2 regions of the Pseudomonas sp. Stari2 genome follow, and region 1 is predicted to be linked to the other one. Evidence: predicted binding sites of a transcription regulator. Region 1 holds the regulator's gene; the other holds the start of a gene.
What was found. Region 1 encodes FliA, which starts transcription of late flagellar genes. Its sites were predicted from a motif close to CTAAAGTTTNNNNNNNNNNNGCCGNTAA; they were not measured.

Region 1 (9,522 bases):
AGTCGCGGGAAGCGGCCGAAGACTTTCTTGATCGGCTGCATCCGGGTCTTCATGACAGCGGTCTGCAAGTCGGCGGTGACCACATCGAGGTTCGACACGGCCTTCTGCATCGACTCGTCGCCGCTGTTCAGGCCCAGACGCACCAGACGGTTACGCACCAGTACCAGCTCGCCGACCATGTTCATGATTTCGTCGAGACGCGCGGTGTCCACACGCACGGTGGTCTCGGCTTCACTCGCCGGTTTTTCCGGTGGTGGCGTCGCCGGTGCACGGGCCGGAGCCGGTGCAGCAGCGGCAGCCGGTTTGGCCGGTTCGGTTTTAGGCTCAGGCGCTTTTGCAACAGGTTTTGCCGCAGTGGCTGGCGTCTTCGCAGCCGGCGTCGCAACAGCCGAGGCATTGCCGGCAGTCACGACGGCTCCGGTGTTGACGTCAGTGAACTTGCCTTTGCCATGCAGATCGTCGAGCAGCGATTCAAACTCGTGGTCGGTGATCAGATCACTACCGGCCGCCGCCGCTGCCGGGGCAGCACTTGCATTCGCAGGGACGGAAGCAATGGCCGACTCCAGCGCATCGACGGCAAAGTTGCCCTTGCCGTGCAACTGATCGAGCAAGGCTTCGAATTCGTCGTCGGTAATGTCCGAGCTGTCGCCCGCCGCCGGAGTCGCAGGCGCAGCGGCCGCCGGTGCCACGGCGTCGGCCGCGAACTGGCCCTTGCCGTGCAACTGGTCGAGCAGCGACTCGAATTCGGCATCGGTGATTTCATCGCTGGCCGCTTCGCTGGAGGCAGGCGCGGGGGCTTCGGCTTCGGCCTTGACGGCGTTCAGCGAGTCCAGCAACTGTTCAAATTCGTTATCGGTGATGTCGCCGGAGTCGCCGGTTTCGTTTTCAACGACCAGCTCTTCGATCATCTCGGCCACGGGCGAAGCCGGGGCTTCATCCGCCGATTGCGGTTCGGCCAGACGCGCCAGGGCGGCCAGCAGTTCCGGGGTTGCAGCGGTGATCGGGCTGCGATCGCGGACTTCGCTGAACATGCTGTTCACCGCGTCCAGCGCTTCGAGCACCACGTCCATCAGTTCTGCATCTACACGACGCTCACCCTTGCGCAGGATGTCGAACACGTTTTCGGCGATGTGACAGCACTCCACCAGCTCATTGAGCTGAAGGAAGCCGGCGCCCCCTTTTACAGTGTGGAAACCGCGAAAAATTGCGTTGAGCAGATCTGCGTCATCCGGGCGGCTTTCCAGCTCGACCAGTTGTTCGGACAGTTGCTCAAGAATCTCGCCGGCCTCAACCAGGAAATCCTGAAGGATCTCTTCATCGGCGCCGAAGCTCATTAATGGGGTGCTCCTACAGGTCTAAAAACCCAGAAAACTAAAATCCAAGGCTGGATAACAAATCGTCCACATCGTCCTGACCGGACACAACGTCTTCTCGTTTATCGGCATGAATCTGCGGACCTTCACCCTGCGAGAGATGTTTTTGTGGATCTTTTTCAGCGAGCATTGCAGCACGGTCATGTTCGATGCCCGCAAAGCGGTCCACCTGGCTGGCCATGAGCACGAGTTTGAGCAGATTGCTTTCGACTTCGGTGACCAACTGGGTCACGCGCTTGATCACTTGACCTGTGAGGTCCTGGTAATCCTGGGCCAGCAGAATGTCGTTGAGGTTGCTCGACACTGCGCGGTTGTCGGTGCTGCTGCGTGTCAGAAAACCGTCGACCCGACGCGCCAGCTCGCGGAACTCCTCAGCCCCGACTTCACGACGCATGAAGCGTCCCCAGTCGGCACTCAATGCCTGGGCTTCGTCAGCCAGACCATTGACCACCGGCGTGGCGCTTTCCACCAGGTCCATGGTGCGGTTGGCCGCCGCTTCGGTCAGCTTGACCACATAGCTCAGGCGCTCGGTCGCATCAGTGATCTGCGACACTTCCTCGGCCTGCGGCATGTGCGGGTCGATCTGGAAGTTGACGATTGCACTGTGCAGTTCGCGCGTGAGCTTGCCGACTTCCTGGTACAGGCCACGGTCACGGGTCTGATTGAGCTCATGGATCAGTTGCACAGCGTCGCCGAACCTGCCTTTTTCAAGGCTTTCGACCAGTTCGACCGCGTGTTTTTTCAGCGTCGACTCGAAGTCGCCCTGTGAAGATTCTTTATGCTCCATAGCTCCCCCGCGCGTCATCAGCCGATGCGTTCGAAAATCTTCTCGATTTTTTCTTTCAGCGCCTGAGCCGTGAAAGGTTTGACCACGTAGCCGTTAACACCGGCCTGGGCCGCTTCGATGATCTGCTCGCGCTTGGCTTCAGCAGTCACCATCAGCACTGGCAGGTGCTTGAGTTTTTCATCGGCGCGCACGTGACGCAGCAAGTCGATACCGGTCATGCCAGGCATGTTCCAGTCGGTCACCAGAAAGTCGATGCTGCCGCTGTTGAGTACCGGAATGGCAGTGGTGCCATCGTCGGCTTCAACGGTGTTGGTGAACCCGAGGTCACGCAACAGGTTCTTGATGATCCGCCGCATCGTTGAGAAGTCATCAACGATGAGGATTTTCATGTCTTTGTTCAATTCGACCTCCAAGCAGTCTTAAACGCGCCCAGCACCTGGACGCGCCATTTCAATCAATCCGGCAAAACACTCGATGACTGTCTGGAGCACAACAGAGCAAGACCGGTGCCGTTCACCACCGCACCAGCCTCGTTCGCAGCGTCCCCACACTGCCTTCAGCGCGCTCGCCACTCCCCCAAACGCCCCCGCAAGCGGGCCGCGCACTGGCTATGTAACTGGCTGACCCGCGATTCACTGACGCCAAGGACTTCACCGATTTCCTTGAGGTTCAGCTCTTCGTCGTAGTACAGCGCCAACACCAGTCGCTCACGCTCCGGCAAATTGGCAATCGCGTCCGCCAACGCAGCCTGGAAGCGCTCATCTTCCAGATCGCGCGACGGCTCAAGATGAGCACTGGCGCCATCCTCGTGCAGCCCTTCGTGTTCGCCGTCCTGCAACAGGTCGTCGAAACTGAACAGTCGGCTGCCCAGGGTGTCATTCAAAATCCCGTAGTAATCGTCGAGACTCAATTGGAGTTCGGCCGCAACCTCGTGATCTTTAGCGTCACGGCCGGTTTTAGCTTCAATCGAGCGAATCGCGTCGCTGACCATACGGGTGTTACGGTGAACCGAGCGTGGTGCCCAGTCCCCCTTGCGTACTTCATCGAGCATGGCGCCGCGGATCCGGATGCCCGCGTACGTTTCGAAACTGGCGCCTTTGCTGGCGTCGTATTTGGTCGAGACTTCGAGCAGGCCGATCATCCCGGCCTGGATCAGGTCTTCGACCTGCACACTGGCAGGCAATCGCGCCAGCAAGTGGTAAGCAATGCGTTTGACCAGTGGCGCGTAACGCTCGATCAGTTCGTACTGCGCGTCACGTGCCGACTTCTTGTAGAAATTCATACCGCTGGCGGTCATAGCACAGGTCCTGCCGTTTGCTGCACGAGGCGCTCGACGAAAAATTCGAGGTGGCCGCGCGGGTTGGCGGGCAGCGGCCAGGTGTCGACCTTCTGTGCGATCGCCTTGAACGCCAGTGCGCACTTGGAACGCGGGAAAGCTTCATAGACCGCACGCTGCTTCTGCACCGCCTTGCGCACGCTTTCGTCGTAAGGCACCGCGCCGACGTATTGTAGGGCGACGTCAAGGAAGCGATCCGTGACCTTGGTCAACTTGGCGAACAGATTGCGACCTTCCTGCGGGCTCTGGGCCATGTTGGCCAGGACGCGGAAGCGGTTCATGCCGTAATCGCGGTTCAGCAGTTTGATCAGCGCGTAGGCGTCGGTAATCGAGGTCGGCTCGTCGCAGACCACCAGCAACACTTCTTGCGCAGCGCGAACAAAACTGACTACCGAGTCACCGATACCCGCAGCGGTGTCGATCACCAACACATCGAGATTGTCGCCGATATCGCTGAACGCCTGGATCAGGCCGGCATGCTGGGCCGGACTCAGATGAACCATGCTCTGGGTGCCAGAAGCGGCCGGCACGATGCGGATCCCGCCGGGACCTTGCAACAGCACGTCGCGCAGCTCGCAGCGGCCCTCGATCACATCGGCCAGGGTACGTTTGGGCGTGAGGCCCAGCAGAACGTCGACGTTCGCCAGACCCAGGTCGGCGTCCAGCAGCATGACCCGACGGCCAAGCTCTGCCAGCGCCAGGGACAAGTTCACTGACACGTTAGTCTTGCCGACGCCACCTTTGCCGCCGGTCACCGCGATCACCTGTACGGGATGCATGCTGCCCATGTTATTTCTTTACCTTGTCTTGCATAGACGGAGGCCACATTACTGGCTGCGCGTTCACAACCGGAACAATGCGTGGCAGACCATCGATGTAGGTACAAAAACTGTTCATTACCTCAGCCAACCTGCTTGGTCGGGCTGTGGTAGATATCAGCGAACATGTCAGCCATGGCTTCTTCGCTGGGTTCTTCCTGCATTTGCACGCTGACGGCGCGGCTGACCAATTGATGACGGCGCGGCAGATGCAGATCATCCGGAATCCGGGGGCCATCGGTCAGGTAGGCGACCGGCAGTTCATGACTGATCGCCAGACTCAGCACTTCGCCAAGGCTGGCCGTCTCATCCAGTTTAGTCAGGATGCACCCGGCGAGCCCGCAACGCTTGTAACTGTGATAAGCGGCGGTTAGAACCTGTTTCTGGCTGGTGGTTGCCAGCACCAGATAATTTTTCGACCGAATGCCACGACCGGCCAGACTTTCCAGCTGCATGCGCAGTGCCGGATCGCTGGCCTGCAGGCCGGCGGTATCGATCAGCACCACGCGTTTGCGCAGCAGTGGATCCAGCGCCTGCACCAGGGACTGGCCCGGGTCGACGTGGGTCACCGACACATTGAGGATCCGGCCCAGGGTTTTCAGCTGTTCCTGAGCGCCGATGCGGAAACTGTCCATGCTCACCAGCGCAATGTTCTGCGCGCCGTACTTGAGCACATAACGGGCAGCCAGCTTGGCCAGGGTGGTGGTCTTGCCCATGCCGGCCGGGCCGACCATGGCAATCACTCCGCCCTCTTCCAGCGGCTCGACTTCCGGCGTGGCAATCATCCGCGCCAGGTGCGCGAGCAACATGCGCCAGGCCTGACGAGGCTCTTCGATATCGCTGGTCAGCGCCAGCAGGTCGCGGGACAACGGACCGGACAGACCGATGCGCTGCAGACGACGATACAGATTGGCCTGGGCCGGACGGCTGCCTTGCAGCTGATTCCAGGCCAGGGTGCCGAGCTGCACTTCCATCAGTTCGCGCAGGCTGTTGAGTTCGAAACGCATCGAATCCAGCGCACGCGGATCGACGCCAGCGGCAGCCGGCGCAGGTGCCGGGGCTGGACGGGCCGGTGCGGCGTACGTCGGTTCTGTCAGAGGCTCGGCCGCCGTCAGCGGCAGGCCGGCGGTCAATGGCAGACCGGAGAACAACTGGCGATTGGTGTTGCCGTCGGCCTCACCACGCATGCTCAGCTCGGCCTGGGCGGTAACGATGCGCGACTGGGTCTTGCGCAGCTCGTCTTCGAGTTCCATGTTCGGAACCCGTGGCGCCAGAGCCGACAGTTTGTAATCCAGCGCCGCCGTCAGCTCGACGCCGCCGGCAATGCGGCGGTTGCCAATGATGGCGGCATCAGCGCCCAGCTCATCACGAACCAGCTTCATGGCCTGACGCATATCGGCGGCGAAAAAACGCTTAACTTGCATAAACCACTACCTCAGCCGTTGGGCCCTACTGTCGCAACGATGGTCACTTGCTTGTTGTCCGGAATTTCCTGGTAGGCCAGCACGTGCAGTCCTGGGACTGCCAGGCGGCCAAAGCGCGAGAGCATCGCGCGAACCGGGCCTGCTACCAACAGGATCACCGGCTGACCTTGCATTTCCTGACGCTGCGCCGCTTCGATGAGCGAACGCTGCAGCTTCTCGGCCATGCTTGGCTCCAGCAGAACGCCCTCTTCCGAGCCTTGTCCTGCCTTCTGCAGACTATTGAGCAATATTTGTTCCAACCTTGGCTCCAGCGTGATAACTGGCAGCTCGGACTCAGTCCCTACAATGCTTTGGACGATGGCGCGCGAAACGCCGACGCGCACGGCAGCCACCAGCGCGGCGGTATCTTGACTCTTCGCGGCGTTGTTGGCGATGGCTTCGGCAATGCTGCGGATGTCGCGCACCGGCACGTGTTCGGCCAGCAGCGCCTGCAACACTTTCAGCAGCTGCGACAACGTGACCACACCCGGCACCAGCTCTTCAGCCAGTTTCGGCGAGCTCTTGGCCAGCAATTGCATGAGTTGCTGCACTTCCTCGTGACCGATCAACTCACTGGAGTGCTTGTACAGAATCTGGTTCAAGTGCGTGGCGACCACGGTACTGGCGTCCACCACGGTGTACCCGAGCGATTGCGCCTGGGAGCGCTGGCTGACTTCGATCCACACCGCCTCCAGGCCGAAAGCCGGATCTTTGGCGGTAATGCCGTTGAGCGTGCCGTAGACCTGCCCCGGGTTGATCGCCAGTTCGCGATCCGGGTAGATCTCGGCCTCGGCCAGGATCACGCCCATCAGGGTCAGGCGATAGGCGCTCGGCGCCAGGTCGAGGTTGTCGCGGATGTGCACGGTCGGCATCAGGAAGCCCAGATCCTGCGAGAGCTTCTTGCGCACGCCCTTGATCCGCGCCAGCAATTGCCCGCCCTGGTTGCGGTCCACCAGCGGAATCAGGCGGTAGCCGACTTCCAGGCCGATCATGTCGATCGGGGTCACGTCGTCCCAGCCCAGCTCCTTGGTTTCCATGGCGCGGGCCGGCGACGGCAGCAGTTCCTGCTGCCGCTTGACCTCTTCCAGCGCCTGCACCTTGGCCACGCTCTGCTTCTTCCAGAACAGGTAAGCGCCACCGGCAGCCAGGGCGGCCATGCTCAGGAACGAGAAGTGCGGCATGCCCGGCACCAGCCCCATGACCGCCATCAGACCGGCCGCCACCGCCAGCGCTTTTGGCGAGGCGAACATCTGGCGATTGATCTGTTTGCCCATGTCTTCCGAACCGGAAGCACGGGTCACCATGATTGCTGCAGCTGTAGATAACAACAGTGATGGCAATTGCGCCACTAAACCGTCACCGATGGTCAGCAAGGCGTAAACCTTGCCCGCGTCAGCGAAGGACATGTTGTGCTGGAAGATACCGACCGCCATACCGCCGATCAGGTTGATGAACAGAATCAGCAGGCCGGCGATGGCGTCACCGCGGACGAACTTGCTGGCACCGTCCATCGAACCGTAGAACTCTGCCTCCTGGGCCACTTCCTGACGACGGGCCTTGGCCTGCGCCTGGTCGATCAGACCGGCGTTGAGGTCGGCGTCGATGGCCATTTGTTTGCCGGGCATCGCGTCGAGGGTGAAGCGCGCGCTCACCTCGGAAATCCGCCCCGCACCTTTGGTCACCACGACGAAGTTGATGATCATCAAGATCGCGAAGACCACGATACCGACCACGTAGTTACCACCGATCACCACCTCACCGAAGGCCTGGATCACCTTACCGGCGGCGGCGTGGCCGTCCTGACCGTGGAGCATTACCACCCGCGTCGACGCCACGTTCAGCGCCAGTCGCAACAGCGTCGCCACCAGCAGGATCGTCGGGAACACCGCAAAATCCAGCGGCCGCAAGGCGTACACGCAGACCAGCAGCACGACGATGGACAGGGCAATGTTGAAGGTGAAGAACACGTCGAGCAGGAACGGCGGCACCGGCAACATCATCATCGCCAGCATGACCAGCAGCAACAGCGGCACACCCAGATTGCCCCGACTGAGGTCGGCAATGTTCGAGCGAGCACTGTTGATTAACTGAGAGCGATCCACCGGTTTTCCCCGTTCCTTTAAAGCAAACTTTTGACGCCCAGAGCGGGCGCACGGCGGCTACTGCAAGAAGCCTTCCAACTTTTGCCAAGGCGTGAAACAGAGGGGGTAGCGAATGCACAAATGGGCGGCTCGCACGCCGTGCGCCCGCCCCCTATGCAGCAATCTTCACTGAGGTGGAACCTCGACAGTCAACTGGCTACCAAAATGTGCGCTGAAGTGATCGGACCGAAGGAAAGGGCTGCATTATCCAGATAGCGTGTGCCCCTGAACACACTGTGACCATCGACATCGACAACGTCTTCCTCCGTATACATCAGCACTACAACGGTGACAGGCGCGACACCAACAGGCTGCACATGACCCTCCATCAGGTTCAAGGCCCATTCGAAACGAATGAACGGCAGATCTGTTATTTCGATTGGAGGAGCCCCCGCATCCAGTCGAAAATACTGCCGCGTCGTAATGCGCAATTGGTTGCCGGCCACCGTGAATGAGGGTTTTCCATACCGTCGCTCTACGGGCCCGCCATCACTCGCCCACTGGTTCATGTAATGACCGGGGTCGGTGAATAGAGCGAACAACGAAGGGTTATCGCTGATATTACCGGCGGCGCCAAAGAAGTAGTTGTAGGAGTAGTGATACGCAAACCCGGCCAGTTCAGGTCGGATCGCATTGATGGGATTATCCAGATAATTCGGAATGAACTGATTGGCCGTGACCAGAAAGTTGAGAAAGTCCAGCTTCAGGTTGAACGTCACCTCATAGAAAATGGCCCGCTCTCCTGCGTCCCTTTCCAGCTTCCCTGAATCGAACTCCATCTCCATGCCCGGCAGTTTTCGATAAATGCGCCTCGTCATGATCTACCCCGGATCTCCACTGAATGAGTTATCACCCGCCGCGTTCGCAGAGTGCGAAGAGGCAGCGGCGTGAGTTCCGGGTTTATGAGGCGCCAGGGAACAACACGCGTCTACTGTCAGAACTAACAGGTCGCGGGACCTTTCAGACCGACGGCACCCAGAGTCTTTAAAACTCGGGTGTTTAAAAGACACCTTCAGATACGCCTTGAAGGCTACGAATTCTTGCGCCATTGCCTACAGCTACGCCAGAATCCGCCGGCTTGTGCGCCTTGGGGTCGGGTTCTATTGTGGGTCGGTCGCTGACGAATCAGCGATCGGGTTTAGCGACTCGAATCATAAATAGGTGCACCAGCGCTCCATGCCTTGTCGCAGACTCTATGTCTGCAACTCCGCTATGGTGGCTGTATGCGGGAGACCCTCGGGTCTGCCGGGTGCCTATAACCGGTTCGCTAACCTGCGTACAGCCGCCACCTTACTGTTTAGCGATAGTTCCGGGCGGCTCCACTTTATAGGAGTTTCACCATGATCAAACCAACACCCAACCCACCCGAAACCGACCCCGCCTCGCCCTACGAATCCCTCGACTCCAGAAAGCTTCACGAAGCCGCCGACCGCGCCCTCGATCACTATCTCTGCCCGCCCGGCTCCACGCCACCGCCCCGCAGAACCCGCCGGATGTTTGCCGTCACCGCGGACTTCAAAAACGAAGAGCTGCTGGTCGAACTCTGCGAAACCCTCGCTTCCGCCAGAACCATCGCCAATGACTTCGCTCACTTCATGCCCGCT
Region 2 (9,522 bases), 1.4 Mb from region 1:
GGGCTTGGCGCCTGCAACTGGGCAATCACGCTTCGGCGTTCGATGTGCTGAGTTTGCAGCGGTTGTCCGAAGTGTTGCTGGTGTGGGGCGCCGGTTGGTGGGCGCTGGCGTGGGTCAGTGAAGTGCTGCGTTTTGCGCCACTGAATCTGCAGGCAACGCTGTTGCTGGTGGTTGCCGCGCTGAGCGTCGCGTTGTGGACGGTGTTGGCATTGCGCCTGAAATGGCCGCCGCTCGGTCTACTATGCACCTTGCTGATTCCGGCGGCCGGGCTGGTGTTGCTCGCCGCGTGGCACTCGCGTTATCACCCGGCGGCCAATTTCGGCTGGCTGGCGTGGGCGGCAGTGTTCGCGGTGCATTTCTTCAGCCTGCGGCGTCTGGCGCCGATGTTGCCGGCGCGAGCCTTGAACACGGCCCATGTGCTCGGCTGCTGGCTGCTGATCGGCATGCTGGCGCTGGAGCTGCGCTACGGCCTGCTGCTGTTGTCCGAGCAGTACAATGCCTGGCGCTGGCTGGGCTGGGCGATTCTGCCGAGTGTGTATCTGTTGCTGATGGCCGCACCGCGTCAATGGCCGTGGCCGGTGGCGGCGTTCCCTCGCGAGTACCGCTTGTTCGCGGCAGCGCCGCTGGCGGTGCTGATGCTCGTCTGGTTCTGGCTGGCGAACGGGGTGAGCGACGGCAACGCCGAACCGCTGCCTTACGTTCCGCTGATCAACCCGTTGGAGCTGGGTCTGTTGATCGCGTTGTTCAGTGTCTATGTCTGGTCGCGCAGTGCGGTAGCCGAGCTGTCGATCCGCAAGGATTACGCCGCTCACGCTTCGCAACTGATCGCCGGTGTTTCTCTGTTCGCCTTCTGCACTGCGTTGGTGACCCGCGCCGCACACCATTGGGCGGGGATCCCGTTCGAGCTCGACCTGTTGCTCGAATCAATGCTGGTGCAGGCCGGGCTGTCCATCGTCTGGACGCTGATGGCGCTCGGATTGATGATCGGCGGGCACCTGCGCCATCGCCGCGAAGTGTGGCTGATCGGTGCGGCGCTGATTGCGCTGGTGGTGGCGAAACTGATTTTTGTCGAACTGAGCAACCGTGGCGGGCTGGCGCGGATCGTCTCGTTTATCGGCGTCGGTGTGTTGCTGCTGGTGGTGGGCTACTTCGCGCCGCTGCCGCCCAAACGCGTCGAAGCTGCACCGGAGGCGGACAAACCGGCCCCGGAAACCGAAGGAGTGTCGTCTTGAGTCGCAAGCTTAATCTCGGGTGGCTGTTGCTGGGCGTGGCCATGACGGCCGGCGCTCAGGAAAAACCGGCGGACTTCGCCGCGCTGGTGCCGTTGTCGGTCAGTGGCGCAGGCCCGTGGTATCGCCTCGAAATGCCGCTGAGCGTGCAGTTGCAGGCGCGCCAGACCGACCTCAGTGACCTGCGGGTGTTCAACGCCGCCGGTGAACCGCAGGCCTATGCGCTGGCCCGGGAATCGGCGCAGACCCGCGATGACGGCCACATGAACACGGTGAAGTGGTTTCCGCTGTATAACTCGGCGGATGCCACCGAACGTGCGCCGAGTGTGCGGGTGCAGTCCACGACCACCGGCACGCTGGTGGAAGTGCAGCCCTCCAGCCAGCTGGAAGCGGGCGAGGAAGTGCTGCGCGGCTGGCTGCTGGATGCCAGTGCAATCAAGGCACCTTTGCAGCAACTGATCCTCGACTGGACCAGCGAGCGCGACGGCTTCCAGCGTTTCAGCATCGAGGCCAGCGACGACCTGCAGCACTGGCAACCGTGGGGTGAAGGCCAGGTCGCGCGCCTGACTTTTTCCGATGAGCGCATCGAACAGCATGAAGTCGCGCTGCCGGGGCAATCGGCGCGCTATCTGCGGCTGTTGTGGGATTCGCCCAATGCAGCACCAACGCTGACCTCGGTGCAATTGAAAAGCAGCGACCCGCAAAACCTGCCGTTGCCGCTGGTCTGGTCGCCAGCGCTGGCCGGCAGCAGCACCAAGGCCGGGGAATACACCTGGCAGTTACCGATGGGGCTGAATGTCGAACGGGTCCAGGTTGAGTTGAAACAACCCAACAGCCTGGCGCCGGTGATGCTCTCGGGGCGCCGCGAAACCAGTCTGCCGTGGCAACCGTTGAGCAGCGGCTTACTCTATCGCCTGACCCAGAATGGCCAGGACGTGGTGCAGAACGAATTGCAGCTTTACGGCCAGACCGTCCAGCAGTTGAAGCTGACGGTCGACGAACGCGGCGGCGGCCTCGGCGAGCAGGCGCCGAGCATCAAGTACGCGGTGCGCGCCACACAGGTGATCTTCCTTGCTCGCGGTGACGGGCCTTACAGCCTGGCGCTGGGCAATCCGACGGTGAGAACGGCGAACCTGCCGCTGAGCACGCTGATCCCCGACTTCAAACCGGAGAAGCTGGCCACGCTGGGCAAGGCCACGGTGCAGGGCGATGCAGTCGCGACGCAGACAACGACGGCGACGACAGCAGCTGTCGCCGAGACCAACTGGAAGAAAATCGGATTGTGGGCGGTATTACTGTTGAGTGTGCTGTTTCTGGCCGCGATGGCCTTCAGTCTGCTGCGCAAGCCGCCGGCCAAGTCCTGAGTTATGACGGGTGTGGCCTCCACACCCGTCGGGTTTCCAACTACGCTGAATCCCGTGTCTGAACTCTCCCGGTTCGATCACGTCTGATAGCAGGAATTGCACCCGACGCACGTTAGCGGGCGTCATTGCTCGCTACGGTTTAAGACTCCCTGTAAACTGCGCGGGTTTTCAGCCCCCCCATTCCACCGGAGCCGTCCATGTCCCGCGTTACCCTGAGTCGCTATTTGATTGAGCAGACCCGCAGCAACAACACTCCTGCCGATCTGCGCTTCCTGATCGAAGTGGTGGCGCGTGCCTGCAAAGAGATCAGCCACGCCGTGTCCAAAGGCGCCCTGGGCGGTGTTCTGGGCAGCATGGGCACTGAGAACGTGCAAGGCGAAGTGCAGAAGAAGCTCGACGTACTGTCGAACGAAATCCTGCTCGAAGCCAACGAGTGGGGCGGTCACCTGGCCGGCATGGCGTCCGAAGAAATGGACAACGCCTACCAGATCCCGGGCAAATACCCGAAAGGCGCCTACCTGCTGGTATTCGACCCGCTGGACGGTTCGTCGAACATCGACATCAACGCGCCGGTCGGCACCATCTTCTCGGTACTGCGTTGCCCGAACGAATACCTGAGCCAGAACGAAGCCCTGAACGAAAAGGCCTTCCTGCAGCCAGGCACCCAGCAGGTTGCGGCCGGTTACGCGATCTACGGTCCGCAGACCATGCTGATCCTGACCCTGGGCAATGGCGTGAAGGGTTTCACCCTGGACCGCGAAATGGGCAGCTTCGTCCTGACTCACGAAGACATCACCATTCCTGAAAGCACCCAGGAATTCGCCATCAACATGTCCAACCAGCGTCACTGGGAAGCTCCGGTACAGCGCTACGTTTCGGAACTGCTGGCCGGTGAAGAAGGCCCGCTGAAAAAGAACTACAACATGCGTTGGGTCGCGGCGATGGTTGCCGACGTGCACCGCATCCTGACCCGTGGCGGTCTGTTCATGTACCCGCGCGACAGCCGCGAGCCGTCCAAGCCAGGCAAACTGCGCCTGATGTACGAAGCCAACCCGATGTCGTTCCTGGTGGAACAGGCGGGCGGCGCTTCCACCGACGGTCACCAGCGCATCCTCGACATCCAGCCTGAAGGCCTGCACCAGCGCGTAGCGGTGTTCCTCGGCTCGAAAGAAGAAGTCGCCCGCGCCACGGCTTACCACAAGGAATAAACCATGACCGCGCCTTGGCAGCCGTTGCTCGATTGGTGGTTCGGTCATGCCGAGTCAGCGACTGAAGTGACGGCGCAACAGGGCAGGTTGTGGTTCGGCAAGAAAGACAGTCAGGACCTCGAAGCGCGTGAGCGTTTCGGGGTCTTTGTCGATCAGGCCCTCGCCGGCGGATTGACCGAGTGGACGCAACGTCCCGAAGGTTGGCTGGCGCTGGTGCTGCTGCTCGACCAACTCCCGCGAATGATCTTTCGCGATACACCCAAGGCTTTTTCCGGCGATCTGCGGGCGCAGAAACTGGTCGCCCAAGGCATTGCGGCGGATTTCGACCGGCAGTTGAAACCGATTCAGCGACTCTTCATCTACCTCGTCTTCGAACACTGCGAAAACCTCGCTGTGCAGAATGAAGCCGTCTCGCGATTCATCGAATTGGTGGCTGAACAGCCGGAGGCGGAGCGTGGGGTGTTTGCCGACAACCTGGATTATGCCGAGCGGCACCAGCGGGTGATTGCGCGGTTTGGGCGGTTTCCGCATCGCAATGCGGTGTTGGGGCGGGAGTCTACGGCGCAGGAATTGGAGTTTCTCAAACAGCCTGGGTCAAGTTTCTAGCTTGTCCGCGTCCACTTATCCAATTCAAGAAACAAGTCTTCAACGTCTCTGTACTTTTCTTGATCAATTTCGTCGGCACCCAATGCAAGGATTGCCAATAAAGTAGTTTGATCTGAATCCGTGCAATTGTGATTTTTGTTCATTGGCCAAATTTCCTTGCGAATCGCGGATTACATTTCCGGCCTTCTGTGTCATGTATACCGCTATCGCGGGCAAGCCCGCTCCCACAGTGTTTGATGTGAGACACAAATTGTGTGAACACACATTACCTGTGGGAGCTACGGTGCGACGACTCGACTTGCCAGCGATGAGGTCAGTAACCGCGCCTCAGATCCGGAAGCTACCCACCAACTGTTTCAACCGCGCCGCCTGCTGCTCAAGATCCGCACAAGCGCGCAACGTCGCCTGCAGGTTCTCCACACCTTCCTGGTTCAGCGTGTTGATCTCGTTGATATCCACGTTGATCGACTCGACCACCGCTGTCTGCTCTTCGGTCGCGGTCGCCACCGACTGGTTCATGCCGTCGATCTCGCCGATGCGCTGGGTCACGCTTTCCAGACGCTCGCCGGCCTGATTGGCAATGCCGACGCTGCTTTCGCTCTCGCGTTGGCTCTCGGTCATGATGCCGACGGCCTGACGTGCGCCGACCTGCAGTTCTTCGATCATGCTTTGCACTTGCTGCGCCGAATCCTGGGTGCGGTGTGCCAGGTTGCGCACTTCGTCGGCCACCACGGCGAAACCACGACCGGCCTCACCGGCACGGGCCGCTTCGATGGCGGCGTTGAGCGCCAGCAGGTTGGTCTGCTGGGAGATGCTGGTGATCACTTCCAGAATCTGCCCGATGTTCACGGTGTTGCTGTTCAAGGTTTCGATGTTGCCGCAGGAGTCGCTGATCTTCGCCGACAGTTGCTGCATGGCGTGGATGGTTTTATCCACAACCTGCTGGCCGTCTTCGGCCAGGCTGCGTGCGTCGCTGGAGTGTTGCGAGGCGAGGGCGGCGTTCTGGGCGATTTCCTGGGCGGCGGCGCCGAGCTGATTGATTGCAGCGGCCACGCTGTTGGTGCGCGAGGCCTGTTGGTCGGAATTGAACATCGACGAGTTGGACGCCGCGACCACGCGCAGGGCGACTTCGTTGACCTGCCCGGTGGCCGAGGACACTTCGCGGATCGAGGTGTGGATACGCTCGACGAAACGGTTGAACGACAACCCCAGCGCACCGAACTCGTCGTGGCCGTGGATGGTCAGGCGTTTGGTCAGGTCGCCTTCGCCTTCGGCGATGTCATGCATGGCGCGGCCCATGGTCAGCAGCGGTTGCATCAGCACGCGGATCAGCATGCCGAGCAGGGCGATGATGATCACCACGGCGATGACCATGGCGATCAGCGCCGATGTGCGGAACTCGCTGAGCATCGAGAACGCGGTGTCCTTGTCCAGCACCAGACCCACGTACCAGTCGGCCGATGGCACGCCGTTGACGCGGGTGAAGGAGATCAGTTGGGTCTTGCCGTCGAACTCGACTTCCTTCAGGCCCGGGCTGACTTTTGGTGCACCGTTGGGATAGGCCTCGGCCAGGGTCTTGAGCACCAGTTTGCTGTCCGGGTGGATCAGGATCTTGCCGTCGGCGCTGACGATGAACGCGTGGCCGTGGCCACCGAAGTTCAGCGAGTTGATGATCGCGCTGACACTCGACAGATCAATGTCGGCACCGGCCACACCAATCATCTGGCCCTGGCGCTGTACCGGAGTGGCAACGGTAATCACCAGTTTGCCTGACGAGGCGGCGATGTACGGTTCGGTGACGATGGTCTGCTGGGCGCTGTTCGCGGCTTTGTACCAGCCACGGGCGCGCGGGTCGTAGTCCGGTGCGCGGTTGCCGGCCGGGATCGAGAACATCACACCGTCGGCGCCGCCGAAGTAGCTGAGCTGGAAATTGCCGGTGTAGGCGGGCAGGTCGATGATGCGCTTAAGACTGGCCGGGGCGTTGCCGTCGGCGACAACCTGCTGCGACATCGATTGCAGCAACTGGATGCGGCTTTCCAGCCAGGTCTGGATGTTGCTGGTGGTCAGGCTGCCCAGTTCCTGCATGGCCGCTTCGGTACTGGTTTGCAGGGCTTCGCGTTGTCGATAGTCGTTGAACAAAATGAAACAGGCGAACGCTACGGCCACCACGAGGGCAGCAGCCAACAAGATCTTGTGGCTGAATTTCATGTTTCTGGTCATTAAGTGAGCTACCGCGAAGGGGCTGGTCAAGAAAGGGCGGCAATTTGCCACACTCTCGGGCTTTGCGCTGCTCTTATTTCGACCGCCGCGTGACAAAGATGAGGACGCTTTTGTTAAAGGCGACGAAATGCTCAATAGCCTTACAAAGTGTCTGATTTACCGATGAATGCCGGACGAGCGGGCGAACAAATAGCCAGTCCCCCAGGGAACCAGACAGGGGTTTTCTCTTCTAAGCTTCTGGTTGGCGCCAGGCCATCCCCCTTCCGTTCCAGGAGTTACACCATGTCGCTGCGATCTATCGCCCTTCTGTCGTTTTGCGTGCTGTTGGCCGCATGCAGCAAGGTCAATCAGGAAAACTACTCCAAGCTCTCGGCCGGCATGGCCAAGGCCGAAGTGGAGACGCTGCTCGGCAAGCCTACCGATTGCTCGGGCGCGCTCGGCATGTCCAGTTGCACCTGGGGCGACAAGAACAGCTTTATCAGCGTGCAGTACGCCGGTGACAAAGTGTTGATGTTTTCCGGCCAAGGCCTGAAGTAAACCGGGGCTACGCGCCCACGGGAGAAAAACAATGAAGCGGTTATTGCTTGTCCTTTTTGCCGGCCTGGTATTGGCCGGCTGCGCCACGACCGGTGAAGATCCGCTGGCGCCCAAGACAGTCCACAGCGTCAACCTCAAGCGTTACCAGGGCACCTGGTACGAATTGGCACGACTGCCGATGTATTTCCAGCGCAACTGCGCACAATCCGAAGCCCGTTACACGCTCGAATCGGACGGCAACCTGGGCGTATTCAACCGTTGCCTGACCAAGGACTGGCAATGGGAAGAGGTCAAGGGCACGGCTTATCCACAGGTGCCGGGTAAAACCGACAAATTGTGGGTCGAGTTCGACACCTGGTTCTCGCGGCTGATTCCGGGTTCGGCCAAGGGCCAATACTGGGTGCTGTACGTCAGTGACGACTACAAGACCGCCATTGTTGGTGACCCGAGCCGACGTTACCTGTGGCTGCTGTCCCGCACCCCGACTGTCAACGGTGTGGTGCGCGAGGAGCTGTTGAGCAAGGCGCGTCAGCAGGGTTACGACACCACGCGGTTGATCTGGCGGGCGTCGGATCAGCAGATGGCCAAGACGTCCAACTGACGCGCAACAAAAAACCTGTGGAGGTAGCCCTCCACAGGTTTTTTTGTGTCAGCCCAAAAGCTCTCGCAGCACCTGGGTGAAGGCGCGATTGCTGTCCTCTTCCCCGGCATGGTGCCCGTCACGTACGACCCACTGACCGTTGACCAGCACGTCACGCACCTGACGGTCGCCACCGGCAAACAGCCAGCGGTTGAGGATCCCGTCACCGCTGGCCGTGGCCAGGTACGGATCGCTGCCATCGAGCACAATCCAGTCGGCGCGTTTGCCGACTTCCAGCGCGCCGATCGGCTGGCCCAGCGCCTGAGCGCCACCGTCCAGTGCGGCGTCATACAACGTGCGACCAACCATCGGTTGATCCGCGCCATACAAGCGATTGCGTCGCTGATCGCGCAGACGCTGGCCGTATTCCAGCCAACGCAGTTCTTCCACCACACTCAACGACACATGGCTGTCGGAACCGATGCCCATGCGTCCGCCCTGAGCGAGGAAATCCACCGCCGGGAAAATCCCGTCGCCGAGGTTGGCCTCGGTGGTCAGGCACAGGCCGGCAATGGCGCGACTCTTGGCCATCAGCGTGACTTCTTCCGGATTGGCGTGGGTCGCGTGCACCAGGCACCAGCGCTGATCGACTTCGGTGTTTTCATACAGCCATTGCAGCGGACGGCGACCGCTCCAGCTCAGGCAGTCGTCGACTTCCTTCTGCTGTTCGGCGATGTGGATATGTACCGGGCATTGCTTGTCGCTGGCCGCCAGCACTTCGCTGATCTGCTGCGGGGTAACCGCGCGCAACGAGTGGAAACACAATCCCAGCGACTGAGCCTTCTGCTGCGCCAGCAACGGTTGCAGGCGTGATTGCAGTTTCAGGTAGTTTTCGGTGCTGTTGATGAAGCGGCGCTGGCCCTCGTTCGGCGTCTGGCCACCGAAACCGCTGTGGCTGTAGAGCACCGGCAACAGCGTCAAACCGATGCCGGCGGAGCTGGCGGCCTGGCTGATGCGCAACGCCAGCTCGGCCGGATCGGCGTACGGCTGCCCGTTGTGATCGTGATGGACGTAATGGAATTCGGCGACCGAGGTGTAACCGACCTTGAGCATTTCGATGTACAGCTGACGGGCGATCACGCCGAGCTGGTCCGGGCTGATTTTTCCGACGAGCCGGTACATCAGATCGCGCCAGGTCCAGAAACTGTCATTGGGATTGCCGGCCACTTCTGCCAACCCGGCCATCGCTCGCTGGAACGCGTGGGAGTGCAGATTCGGCATGCCCGGCAGCAGCGGACCGCTCAGCCGTTCGGCGCCATCTGCAGTGGAATCGGCCTGGATTCGGGTCAACACGCCATCGGCGCTGACCTCGAGACGTACATTGTTGGCCCATCCGTTAGGCAGCAGCGCGCGTTCGGCAAAGAAGGCGGACATGGTTCAGCACCCCATCGTGTGTTATTTGTATATACATATACAGACGTTTGCCTGCCCGGTAAACTCCGGCAAGCTAGCAACCTTATCCAATGAACAGGGATCCATCGTGCCGACTCCGCCTCCAGTTTCTCCGTTGGCCGCGAACATGGGCGACAGTCCGGCGCCCTTGTACGCCCGCGTCAAACAGATGATCACCCAGCAGATAGACAGTGGTAACTGGCCGCCGCATTACCGCGTGCCGTCGGAAAGCGAGCTGGTCAGCCAATTGGGCTTCAGCCGCATGACCATCAACCGCGCGCTGCGCGAGATGACCGCCGACGGTTTGCTGGTGCGCATGCAAGGTG

Region 2: the regulator FliA is predicted to act here: its motif matches at 6,703-6,730, upstream of NH234_RS02695 (methyl-accepting chemotaxis protein).

Annotation. Positions count from the first base shown of each region.
Region 1 covers NZ_CP099760.1:1,988,400-1,997,921, reverse strand. Annotated here, with positions in the region: gene NH234_RS09175 (chemotaxis protein CheA) at 1-1,334, opposite strand, end outside; gene NH234_RS09170 (protein phosphatase CheZ) at 1,372-2,160, opposite strand; gene NH234_RS09165 (chemotaxis response regulator CheY) at 2,178-2,549, opposite strand; gene fliA (RNA polymerase sigma factor FliA) at 2,717-3,457, opposite strand; gene fleN (flagellar synthesis regulator FleN) at 3,454-4,284, opposite strand; gene flhF (flagellar biosynthesis protein FlhF) at 4,398-5,738, opposite strand; gene flhA (flagellar biosynthesis protein FlhA) at 5,750-7,879, opposite strand; gene NH234_RS09140 (hypothetical protein) at 8,068-8,736, opposite strand; gene NH234_RS09135 (hypothetical protein) at 9,259-9,522, shown strand, end outside.
Region 2 covers NZ_CP099760.1:595,267-604,788, forward strand. Annotated here, with positions in the region: gene NH234_RS02675 (DUF2339 domain-containing protein) at 1-1,232, shown strand, start outside; gene NH234_RS02680 (DUF3999 domain-containing protein) at 1,229-2,593, shown strand; gene NH234_RS02685 (class 1 fructose-bisphosphatase) at 2,791-3,801, shown strand; gene NH234_RS02690 (DUF924 family protein) at 3,805-4,407, shown strand; gene NH234_RS02695 (methyl-accepting chemotaxis protein) at 4,735-6,627, opposite strand; gene NH234_RS02700 (hypothetical protein) at 6,910-7,164, shown strand; gene NH234_RS02705 (lipocalin family protein) at 7,196-7,765, shown strand; gene NH234_RS02710 (formimidoylglutamate deiminase) at 7,814-9,178, opposite strand; gene hutC (histidine utilization repressor) at 9,324-9,522, shown strand, end outside.